Regions from separate parts of the Camelimonas sp. ID_303_24 genome, predicted to be linked through region 3. Evidence: predicted binding sites of a transcription regulator. Region 3 holds the regulator's gene; each other region holds the start of a gene.
The links. Region 3 encodes LexA, which represses DNA repair genes until DNA is damaged. Its sites were predicted from a motif close to TGTTCNNNNTGTGTTCNG; they were not measured.
Positions count from the first base shown of each region.

Region 1: a site for LexA is predicted at 1,346-1,363, ahead of uvrA (excinuclease ABC subunit UvrA). Genes of this name have one in related genera too.
Region 2: a site for LexA is predicted at 1,431-1,448, ahead of parE (DNA topoisomerase IV subunit B). Genes of this name have one in related genera too.

Region 1 covers NZ_JBLLJM010000002.1:75,825-79,102, reverse strand. Annotated here, with positions in the region: gene ACERNI_RS00940 (group III truncated hemoglobin) at 1-278, shown strand, start outside; gene ssb (single-stranded DNA-binding protein) at 349-873, opposite strand; gene uvrA (excinuclease ABC subunit UvrA) at 1,637-3,278, shown strand, end outside.
Region 2 covers NZ_JBLLJM010000002.1:94,442-97,719, forward strand. Annotated here, with positions in the region: gene parE (DNA topoisomerase IV subunit B) at 1-1,420, opposite strand, end outside; gene glnA (type I glutamate--ammonia ligase) at 1,776-3,188, opposite strand.
Region 3 covers NZ_JBLLJM010000002.1:460,112-463,389, forward strand. Annotated here, with positions in the region: gene ACERNI_RS02535 (flavin-containing monooxygenase) at 1-1,369, opposite strand, end outside; gene ACERNI_RS02540 (hypothetical protein) at 1,399-1,743, opposite strand; gene lexA (transcriptional repressor LexA) at 1,702-2,439, shown strand; gene ACERNI_RS02550 (ComEC/Rec2 family competence protein) at 2,597-3,278, opposite strand, start outside.

The DNA of each region.
Region 1 (3,278 bases), 380 kb from region 3:
GGCCAGAGCATCTGCAAACCCTGACCGATTTCTGGAGCTCGGTGATGCTGGGCGCGCGCCGTTACCAGGGGCGCCCCGTGCCGGCGCATTTCCGTCATCGCGACCGGATCACGCCAGAACTGTTCCTGCGCTGGCTCGCCCTGTGGCGGCAAACCGCACGGGCAATGTTCGCGCCGGAGGACGCGCAACTGTTTGTTGACAAGGCGGAGCTGATCGCCCGAAGCCTGCAATACGCCCTGTTCCAGCGTATCCCGGCGCCACCGGCCCAACCGGGGTGAGACGCACAGTCCGTCGCCACTGAATGGCGTGCGCCGGCAGCGCACGCCATCACCGACACACGATGGCTGATCAGAACGGGATATCGTCGTCGAGGCCCGAACCACCGCCGAAACCGCCGCCGCCCGAACGCTCCGCCGGCCGCTCCATCGGAGAGGAGCGCCCGAAATCGCCGCCACGACCGCCACCACTGCTACCGATGCTGCGGCCGCCGCCCTCATCGCCATATTCGCCGCCGCCAGCGCCGCGACTGTCAAGGATCGTCAGTTCGCCGCGGAAGCGCTGCAGCACCACTTCGGTGGAGTAGCGTTCCTGACCATTCTGGTCGGTCCATTTGCGGGTCTGCAACTGGCCTTCCAGATAGACCTTCGAGCCCTTGCGCAGATACTGCTCCGCCACCTTGGCGAGGTTTTCATTAAAGATCACCACGGCGTGCCACTCAGTGCGCTCGCGCCGTTCCCCGCTATTCTTGTCGCGCCAGGTTTCCGACGTCGCCACCCGCAGGTTCACGACGGGCTCGCCGGAAGGCATGCGCCGCGTCTCCGGGTCACGGCCCAGATTGCCGACGAGAATCACCTTGTTGACGCTACCGGCCATGCGGCCCTCCTCAATGATTGGCGCCGACCGCCCGGTCAGCATCTGGCGCCCCTGAAGCATTTTCCCGCGAAGCGACCGCCGCTTCTGTCAGGAAAACGCACAAAACAACTGGGCAAAACAAACCCCGCTCAGGATGAGCGGATTTGTCCCACGCGATTAAAGCATCTTCCAGCGCATCAGCGCCACTTCGTCGACAATGCGCCAGGCCGGATGACCACAGCGATACGCGCCGCCACTAGTGACTCGCGCCCCGCCGCGCTGCAACCCGGCGCCGCCGGGCTGACGCCACGCTCACCAGGAAAATCCCGCCAGACGCCGCCTGCTTCTGGAAACGTCAGCGGCGGCTCCCCACCTGTCAGACGACGCGCCAGCCGGCCAGCCCCACATGCAGGCAACATGCGCGCCGTCGACGCGGCGCGGGGCGTCGCCCTGATATTTCCGCCTGAACAGGCGCTTGCGGGCCCTGCCCAGTTGTTCTATTTTTGTTCCACGCCTCTGGCAAGTCAAGGCCCGCCGGACGCTGGCCGGCTTTCTGGCGCGGCGTGCTGGCGGGAAGATGAGCGCGAGCGATTTTGGGAGCGCGCAATCTTCCGCGTGACCTGTGCGGCTTCGTGCAGGGGCGCTGTGCTCAAACTCCCTGGCGGGGGCTGACGCCACTGTCTGGCGGGGGTGTTTTGCCCGCATCCAGACGGCGTCTGTCGCCTGCCGACATTGACGGCGATATTTCTCAGGCTTCGGGGCCTGACTTTCACTGCGAGCGACCATGGCTTCTCTTGATGAACTTTTCGACGGCGCCGCTGGGGGCCAGGCCGGCAAAGCCGGCGGACGCAAAAGCAGCAGGAAAAGTGGCGGCAACACCCGCAGAGATGGCAATGCGCCAGGCTCTGGCGCTGGCGAGCGCCCCCCTGGCCATGTCGACCGGCGGGTCATCGCCATTCGCGGCGCCCGCGAGCACAACCTGAAGAACGTCGACCTGACAATCCCCCGCGATGAACTGGTGGTGTTCACCGGCCTCTCCGGCTCCGGCAAATCGTCGCTCGCCTTCGATACGATTTACGCCGAGGGCCAGCGTCGTTACGTGGAATCGCTTTCCGCATACGCCCGGCAGTTTCTGGAGATGATGCAGAAGCCCGACGTCGACCAAATTGAAGGCCTGTCGCCGGCGATCTCCATCGAGCAGAAGACCACATCGAAGAATCCACGCTCGACGGTCGGCACCGTCACGGAAATTTACGACTACATGCGCCTGCTGTGGGCGCGCGTCGGCGTGCCCTATTCGCCGGCAACAGGCCTGCCAATTGAAAGCCAGACCGTCAGCCAGATGGTTGATCGGGTTCTGGCATTGCCAGAACGGAGCCGGCTGTTCCTGCTGGCTCCCGTGGTGCGCGGCCGCAAGGGTGAGTATCGCAAGGAGCTGGCCGACTTCCAGCGGCGCGGATTCCAGCGGGTCAAGATCGACGGCGTCTATTACGAGATCGATGACGCGCCCGCCCTCGACAAGAAGCTGAAGCACGATATCGACGTGGTGATAGACCGGATCGTGGTGCGTCCCGACATGGCCGCGCGCCTGGCGGACAGTTTCGAAACAGCGCTGGAACTGACTGACGGAATCGCCGTGATCGAATTCGCCGATTCCGGTGAGGAAGTCGGCAAGGATGGCCCGCGCCGCATCATCTTTTCGCAGAAATTCGCCTGCCCGGTATCCGGCTTCACCATCCCGGAAATCGAGCCGCGGCTGTTTTCGTTCAACAATCCTTACGGCGCCTGCCCCACCTGCGATGGCCTGGGTTCACAAAAGCAGGTCTCCGCTGATCTTGTCGTGCCCGACGCCAGCCTGACGCTGGCGCGCGGGGCCATTGCGCCCTGGGCGAAGTCCACATCGCCCTATTATGGCCAGACGCTTGAAGCGCTGGCCGCCCATTTCGGTTTCGACCTGAAGACCCCGTGGGACAAACTCCCCGCCAACGTCCAAAGCGTCATCCTGTTCGGAACCGGCTCAGAGAAAGTGCGCATCGCTTACAAGGATGGGGTGCGCGCTTACGAGGTGCAGAAGCCGTTTGAAGGCGTCATCACCAATCTGGAGCGCCGTTTCCGCGAGACCGACAGCGACTGGGTGCGGGAGGAAATCTCCCGCTTCATGGCAGAAACGCCCTGTCCGGCCTGCCAGGGCTATCGTCTGAAGCCGGAAGCGCTGGCCGTCAAAATCGACAGCCGCCACATCGGCAACATCACAGCGCTGTCGGTTGGCGCGGCCAGAAGCTGGTTCGAGGCGTTGCCGAACGCGCTGAACGACAAGCAAAATGAGATCGCCCGGCGCATTCTGAAGGAAATCGTCGACCGCCTGACCTTTTTGCTCGACGTGGGGCTGGACTATCTGACCCTGGCGCGGTCCTCTGGCACCCTGT
Region 2 (3,278 bases), 370 kb from region 3:
CGGAGCCAGCCGCGCCGGCCAGGGTGCAATCGGCGAGCTTGCCTGGCAGGCGCAGGCGGCGGGTGGCGCTTTTGCGGGCGACCTCCTTCTCCTGCCGGCGCCGCATCCGCTCTTCCGAGCGCTCGATGGTCCATTCCAGCAGGCGCAACGCCTGCTGCGGCGCCGCCGCCAGCCAGTGATCAAAGGCGTCGCGCACGGCGGTTTCGACGATGCGGACCGCCTCGCTGGTCGCCAGCTTGTCCTTGGTCTGTCCCTGGAATTCCGGCTCGCGGACGAACACCGAGAGCAGGGCGGCGCAGGTGGCCATGATGTCGTCGGCGGTGAGGTTGGCGGCGCGCTTCTGCTGGCCAATGCGCTCGGCGTGCTCGCGCAGGCCGCGCAGCAGCGCCATGCGCAGCCCCTGCTCGTGGGTGCCGCCTTCGGGGGTCGGAATGGTATTGCAGTATGAGTGGATGAAGCCGTCCTGGTCAGCCAGCCACGACACCGCCCATTCGACCGAGCCGTGGCCGCCGTCCTTCTCGATCTTGCCGGAGAACAGCTGGTCGGCCACCTGGGAGGCCCCGTCGATCTCGCGCGCCAGATAGTCCTTCAGACCGCCGGGGAAGCGGAAGATCGCTTCACCAGGGACGTTTTCAGCGCCCTCCAGCAGCGCCGGCGCGCATTTCCAGCGCACCTCGACGCCGCCAAACAGATAGGCCTTGGAGCGGGCCATCTTGAACAGACGACGCGGGCTGAACTGGACATCCGGGCCAAAGATCTCCGCATCGGGATGGAAGCGGACGGTTGTGCCGCGACGGTTCTGGACGCGGCCAACGGTGATCAGGTCGGTCTGGGGGAGGCCGCGGCTGTAGGTCTGGCGATAAAGCGTCTGCCCGCGCGCCACCTCGATCTCCAGCACGTCGGAGAGCGCGTTGACCACCGACACGCCGACGCCGTGCAGGCCGCCGGAGGTTTCGTAAACCTTCGAATCAAACTTGCCGCCAGCGTGCAGGATGGTGAGAATCACCTCCAGCGCCGACTTGCCCGGAAATTTGGGGTGCGGATCGATCGGGATGCCGCGGCCATTGTCGGTGACGCGGATGAAGCCGCCGGCCTCCAGCTCCACCTCAATGAACGACGCGTGGCCGGCGACGGCCTCGTCCATGGCGTTGTCGATGACCTCGGCGAACAGGTGATGCAGGGCCTTCTCATCGGTGCCGCCGATATACATGCCGGGGCGGCGGCGAACGGGCTCCAGCCCTTCCAGCACCTCGATCGCGGCGGCGGTGTAGCCGGCTTCATCCGGTGTGCCGGCCTTGACGGATTGCGCCAGTTTCGCCGCCTGGGCTTCCTGCCGGGCGCCTCTGGCGCCGCTGCCCTTGCCGCCAGCCGGTTTGCGCGCCAGCGCGCCGCCGCCGAAAAGATCATCCCTGTCCGACATATATCTGATCTGATCCCGATTCGTTCTCATGACAATATGCCAGCATTTCGCCTGACGACGAAAGCGGCGATACCCGGCTTGCGCCAGAATTCACCGGGACCCCCATTCACCGGGATCCCCGCGCAAGCCTGATCCAGCCGCCAACCTGGTCCAACAGCAACGACATGGTGGAAATCGCGTACCGGCGGGAGCGCCGGAATGGCCGGAACATAGCATGCCTGGCGGTCCGGGCCAAAACGCCGGATGTCGCGCGCGCCCTGCGCCAGTCGCCGGGAGCCATGCGTTTCCAATGGGCTTCCAGAAAGCAGAAAGGCCGGGACGGGCCCGGCCTTTCCGTTCGCGTCACCCGTTGGGATCAGCAGGAGTAGTACATCTCGAACTCGACCGGATGCGGGGTCATCTCGAAACGCATCACCTCGGCCATCTTCAGCTCGATGAAGCTGTCGATGAAGTCCTGGGTGAAGACGTCGCCGGCCTTGAGGAAGGCGTTGTCCTTGCGCAGGGAGTCCAGGGCCTCGCGCAGCGAACCGCAGACGGTCGGGATCTTCTTCAGCTCGCGCGGCGGCAGGTCGTAGAGGTCCTTGTCCATCGCCGGGCCGGGATCGATCTTGTTGATGATGCCGTCGAGGCCGGCCATCAGCAGGGCGGAGAACGCCAGGTAAGGGTTGGCGGTCGGATCGGGGAAGCGAACCTCGACGCGCTTGGCCTTCGGGTTGTTGGTCCACGGAATACGGCAGGAGGCCGAACGGTTGCGGGCCGAATAGGCCAGCAGCACCGGCGCTTCATAACCAGGGACCAGACGCTTGTAGGAGTTGGTCGACGGGTTGGTGAAGGCGTTCAGGGCCTTGGCGTGCTTGATGATGCCGCCGATGAACCACAGGCATTCCTGGCTGAGGTCAGCGTATTTGTTGCCGGCGAACACCGGCTTGCCGTCCTTCCAGATCGACAGGTGGACGTGCATGCCCGAACCATTGTCGCCGAACACGGGCTTCGGCATGAAGGTCGCGGTCTTGCCGTAGCTGTTGGCCACGTTGTGGATGCAGTACTTGTAAATCTGCATCTCGTCGCCGGTCTGGGTCAGCGTGTTGAACTTGGTGCCAAGTTCATGCTGGGCCGAGGCGACTTCGTGGTGGTGCTTCTCGACGGTGACGCCCATCGACTGGATGGCGGCGAGCATTTCGCCGCGCATGTCCTGGCAGCTGTCCAGCGGCGGCACGGGGAAGTAACCGCCCTTGGTGGGGATGCGGTGCCCCATGTTGCCGCCTTCATACTCCCGGTCGCCGTTGGTCGGCAGTTCCGAGGAGTCGAGCTTGAAGCCGGTGTTGTACGGGTCGGCCTTGAAGCGGACGTCGTCGAAGACGAAGAATTCGGCTTCAGGACCGATGAACACCGTGTCGCCAATGCCGGTGGAGGCGAGGAAGGCCTCTGCCTTGCGGGCGATGCCGCGCGGGTCGCGGCTGTAGGATTCGCCGGTGCCAGGCTCAAGCACGTCGCAGACGATCGACAGGGTCGGGGCGGCGAAGAAGGGATCGAGCTGGGCGGTGGACGGGTCGGGCATCAGCACCATGTCCGACTCATTGATCGCCTTCCAGCCGGCGATCGACGAGCCGTCGAACATGGTGCCGTCGGCGAACATGTCCTCATCGACCATCGACACGTCGAAGGTCACATGCTGCCACTTGCCGCGCGGATCCGTAAAGCGGAAGTCGACATACTTGATGTCTTCTTCCTTGATGGTCTTGAGCACATCCTGAGCGCTCTTCGTCATCATGAGTCCCCTATCCTGCAACTGGAGCGACAGACCCGTTCCGTGGTCCGCGCGATACAATGTGGAGCCCGTCGCCGTCCGGCGCCGGGC
Region 3 (3,278 bases):
CGTAAACCTCAAGGCCGAAGCGGCGGGTGATGTCGGTGCCAACCTCGAAGCCGGTGGCGTAGATCAGGCAATCCAGTTCATAGGATTTGCCGTCGACGACGACGCCGGTTTCGGTGATGCGCTCGACGCCCCGCCCCTGCGTATCGATGAGATGGACGTTGGGGCGGTTGAAGGTCGGCAGATAGCCATCGTGGAAGCACGGCCGCTTGCAGAACTGGCTGTACCAGGGCTTCAGCGCCGAGGCGATGGCGGCATCCCTGACGATGGAATCAACGCGGGCGCGCACCCGCTCCATTTTCTGAAAGTCAGCCAGTTCGATCAGCTTCTCCGGGTCTTCGACAACCTCGCCCTGTTTCTGCTTGCGCCGCGCCGCCAGCAGAATGTTGCCGATGAGATCGGTCCAGCCGTCATTGACCAGATCCTCCTCGAACTCTCCGCCCGAGACAACGGCGGTGAAATTGTCCATGCGCTCCCGCTGCCAGCCCGGCTGGAGCGAACCGGCCCAATCCATGTCGGTCGGCCGGTCATCGCGCACGTCGATGGACGACGGCGTGCGCTGGAAGACGAACAGTTCCTTTGACCATTCGCCAAGATGCGGCACGCACTGCACCGCCGTGGCCCCGGTGCCGATGATGCCCACCCGCTTGTCGGCAAGGCCGGTGAGATTGCCGTGCGAATCGCCGCCAGTGTAAGCGTAGTCCCAGCGGCTGGTGTGGAAGCTGTGGCCCCTGAAAGTCTCCACGCCCGGAATGCCAGGCAGCTTCGGCCGGTCCAGCGGACCGCCGACGAGGATGACGAAGCGGGCGGAAATTTCATCGCCGCGATCAGTGCGCACATGCCAGCGCGCGGCCGCCTCATCCCAGCGCATCTCCGTCGCCACGGTCTGGAACAGGGCGTGCGGGTAAAGATCGAAATGACGGGCGACCCGGTGGGCCTGGGCAAGAATTTCCGGCGCGCGGGCATATTTGCGCTGCGGCGTGTAGCCGGTTTCTTCCAGCAAGGGCAGGTAAATATAGCTTTCCGTATCACAGGCCGCGCCCGGATAACGGTTCCAGTACCAGGTGCCGCCGAAGTCGCCGCCCTTCTCGATGATCCGGAACGATTCGATCCCCGCCTCGCGCAGGCGCGCGCCAGAGAGCAGCCCGCCGAAGCCGCCGCCGATAACAACGGCGTCAACGGTTTCGCGCACCGGCTCACGGGTGAAACCCGGCGCGACATAGGGATCGTCCAGATAATGCGCGAAATCACCGGTCATGGCGGCGTACTGCTGGTTCCCGTCGGAACGCAGACGCCTGTCCCGCTCCTCCCGGTAACGCGCCTTCAGCGCATCGATCTCGATATGCGCGGCGTTATCGCCCGTAGCTGACATGTTTCACTCCCGGCGCAAGCGTCATGACTTTATGAAATATCCTTATTCTTGATAAAGATACTGATCAGTACCAATAGCCATGTCAACTGCGGCTTCGCCATGATCGCGTCTGCGCCCGGCGCATGGAAAACCCAGGTCGCGCCGCCGCACTGCCAGCAGCGCAGCGCCTGCCACCCCGGCCCATTTGCATCCGGATCACATATTGCGGAACACAGCAGGAACATGCAATACTGTTCATGATTTGTTTCGTTGCAGAATCGGCCTGTCAGTTTTGCCCGTTCGTCTGGCGTTAAGGCGGGGGCTGGCTGCTCTGTCATTGGGGGTGAGAGACGATGTTGACGGCCAAGCAGCACGAGCTTTTGCGGTTTATCCATCAACGCCTTCAGGAAACCGGCGTGCCACCGTCGTTTGACGAGATGAAGGAGGCTCTGGATCTCAAATCGAAGTCCGGCATCCATCGCCTGATCATGGCGCTTGAGGAGCGTGGATTCATTCGCCGGCTACCCAACCGGGCGCGCGCCGTCGAGGTGTTGCGCATGCCTGACATCCAGCAGGGAGCTGGAGGAAAGCCCGCGCAGACGGGTTTCCGGCCGCGCGTGGTGGCGGGCGGCAAAAGCGCCGCAACGGTGGCGAAACGCACGGACAACGAAGGCTTTTCCCCCGCGATGACGGATGGGCAGATCCCGGGTGTCGTCGCGGTGCCGCTGATCGGGCGCATCGCCGCCGGCGCGCCCATCAGCGCCATACAGCATCAGGGCGAGAGCATCCCCCTCCCCGTCGGCCTGCTGGGCGCGGGTGACCATTACGCCCTGGAGGTGCGCGGCGATTCGATGATCGACGCCGGCATTCTGGAAGGCGACACCGTGGTGATCCGCCGTCAGGATTCCGCCGATAATGGCGACATCATCGTCGCGCTGATCGATGATGAGGAAGCAACCCTGAAGCGCCTGCGCAAACGCGGCCCCAGCGTTGAACTGGAAGCCGCCAATCCGCAGTTCGAGAACCGGGTGCTGCCGGCCGGCCGGGTGAAAATTCAGGGCAAGCTCGTCAGCCTGGTGCGGCGTTATTGAAGCGCCGCCCCGGCATTTGGGAAACCGCGCCGGGTCAGGCTCTTCAGGGCAGTCGCCAGCTTCAGCGGATTGGCCATGTCCCAACTGCTGGATGACGCCGGACGGTTGCGCGGCTCGCGGGTTCTGATGGCGTTTTCGCTTGTGCCGTGCGGGGCGCTCAATCCGGCTGCGCGGCGCCGGTTTCGCCACGCGCGTCATCATCGGGGTCCGTTCCGCCGCCGGCGTTTGCCTCCCTGCCTTGTTCTGGCGTCGTCGCGCCATGCTGATCCGGCGTTCGCCGCGCCGGCCGCTCCGGGGCTGGCTGGAAACTCCGGTGTGTGGGCGGTTCGTATCGTGGTGGCCGGGCCGGCGTCCATGGCCAGCCTTCCCCGGGCTGCCGCACGCGCCTTACCGTGGCCGCGCCTTCATGCAGATAGATGCTGGCGGCCCCCTGCTGCGCCAGTGTCTGACGATCCAGCGCCACGGCCGCGCGACATCCCGATGGCGCGCGATGCGGGGAGACGATGACATCGGCGCGGGCGCAATCTTCAAACAGGCCGCGTCGCTCCCGGCTCCATGCGATGGCGCCGCCATCATCGCGGAGCGCGGTGCAGCCCAACGGATCGCAGCGCGCGCCAGCCCGCAGGGAAGGATCGCTCGCCGCCCGCTGGTCGCCAATGGCGCGCAACCATTGTTCAACGGTGAACGATGACGGCGTTCCCAGCAGGGTGACGCGCAGCCGTCCATCAGAATCGCGCCCCTGGCCCTGCACCACCAGCGCTCCGCGTCCCTGCCGGTCGACCAGCACATCCGGCTTTGAGGCGAACTGGAGCAGAACCAGACCGGCGAACGCCGGCGCA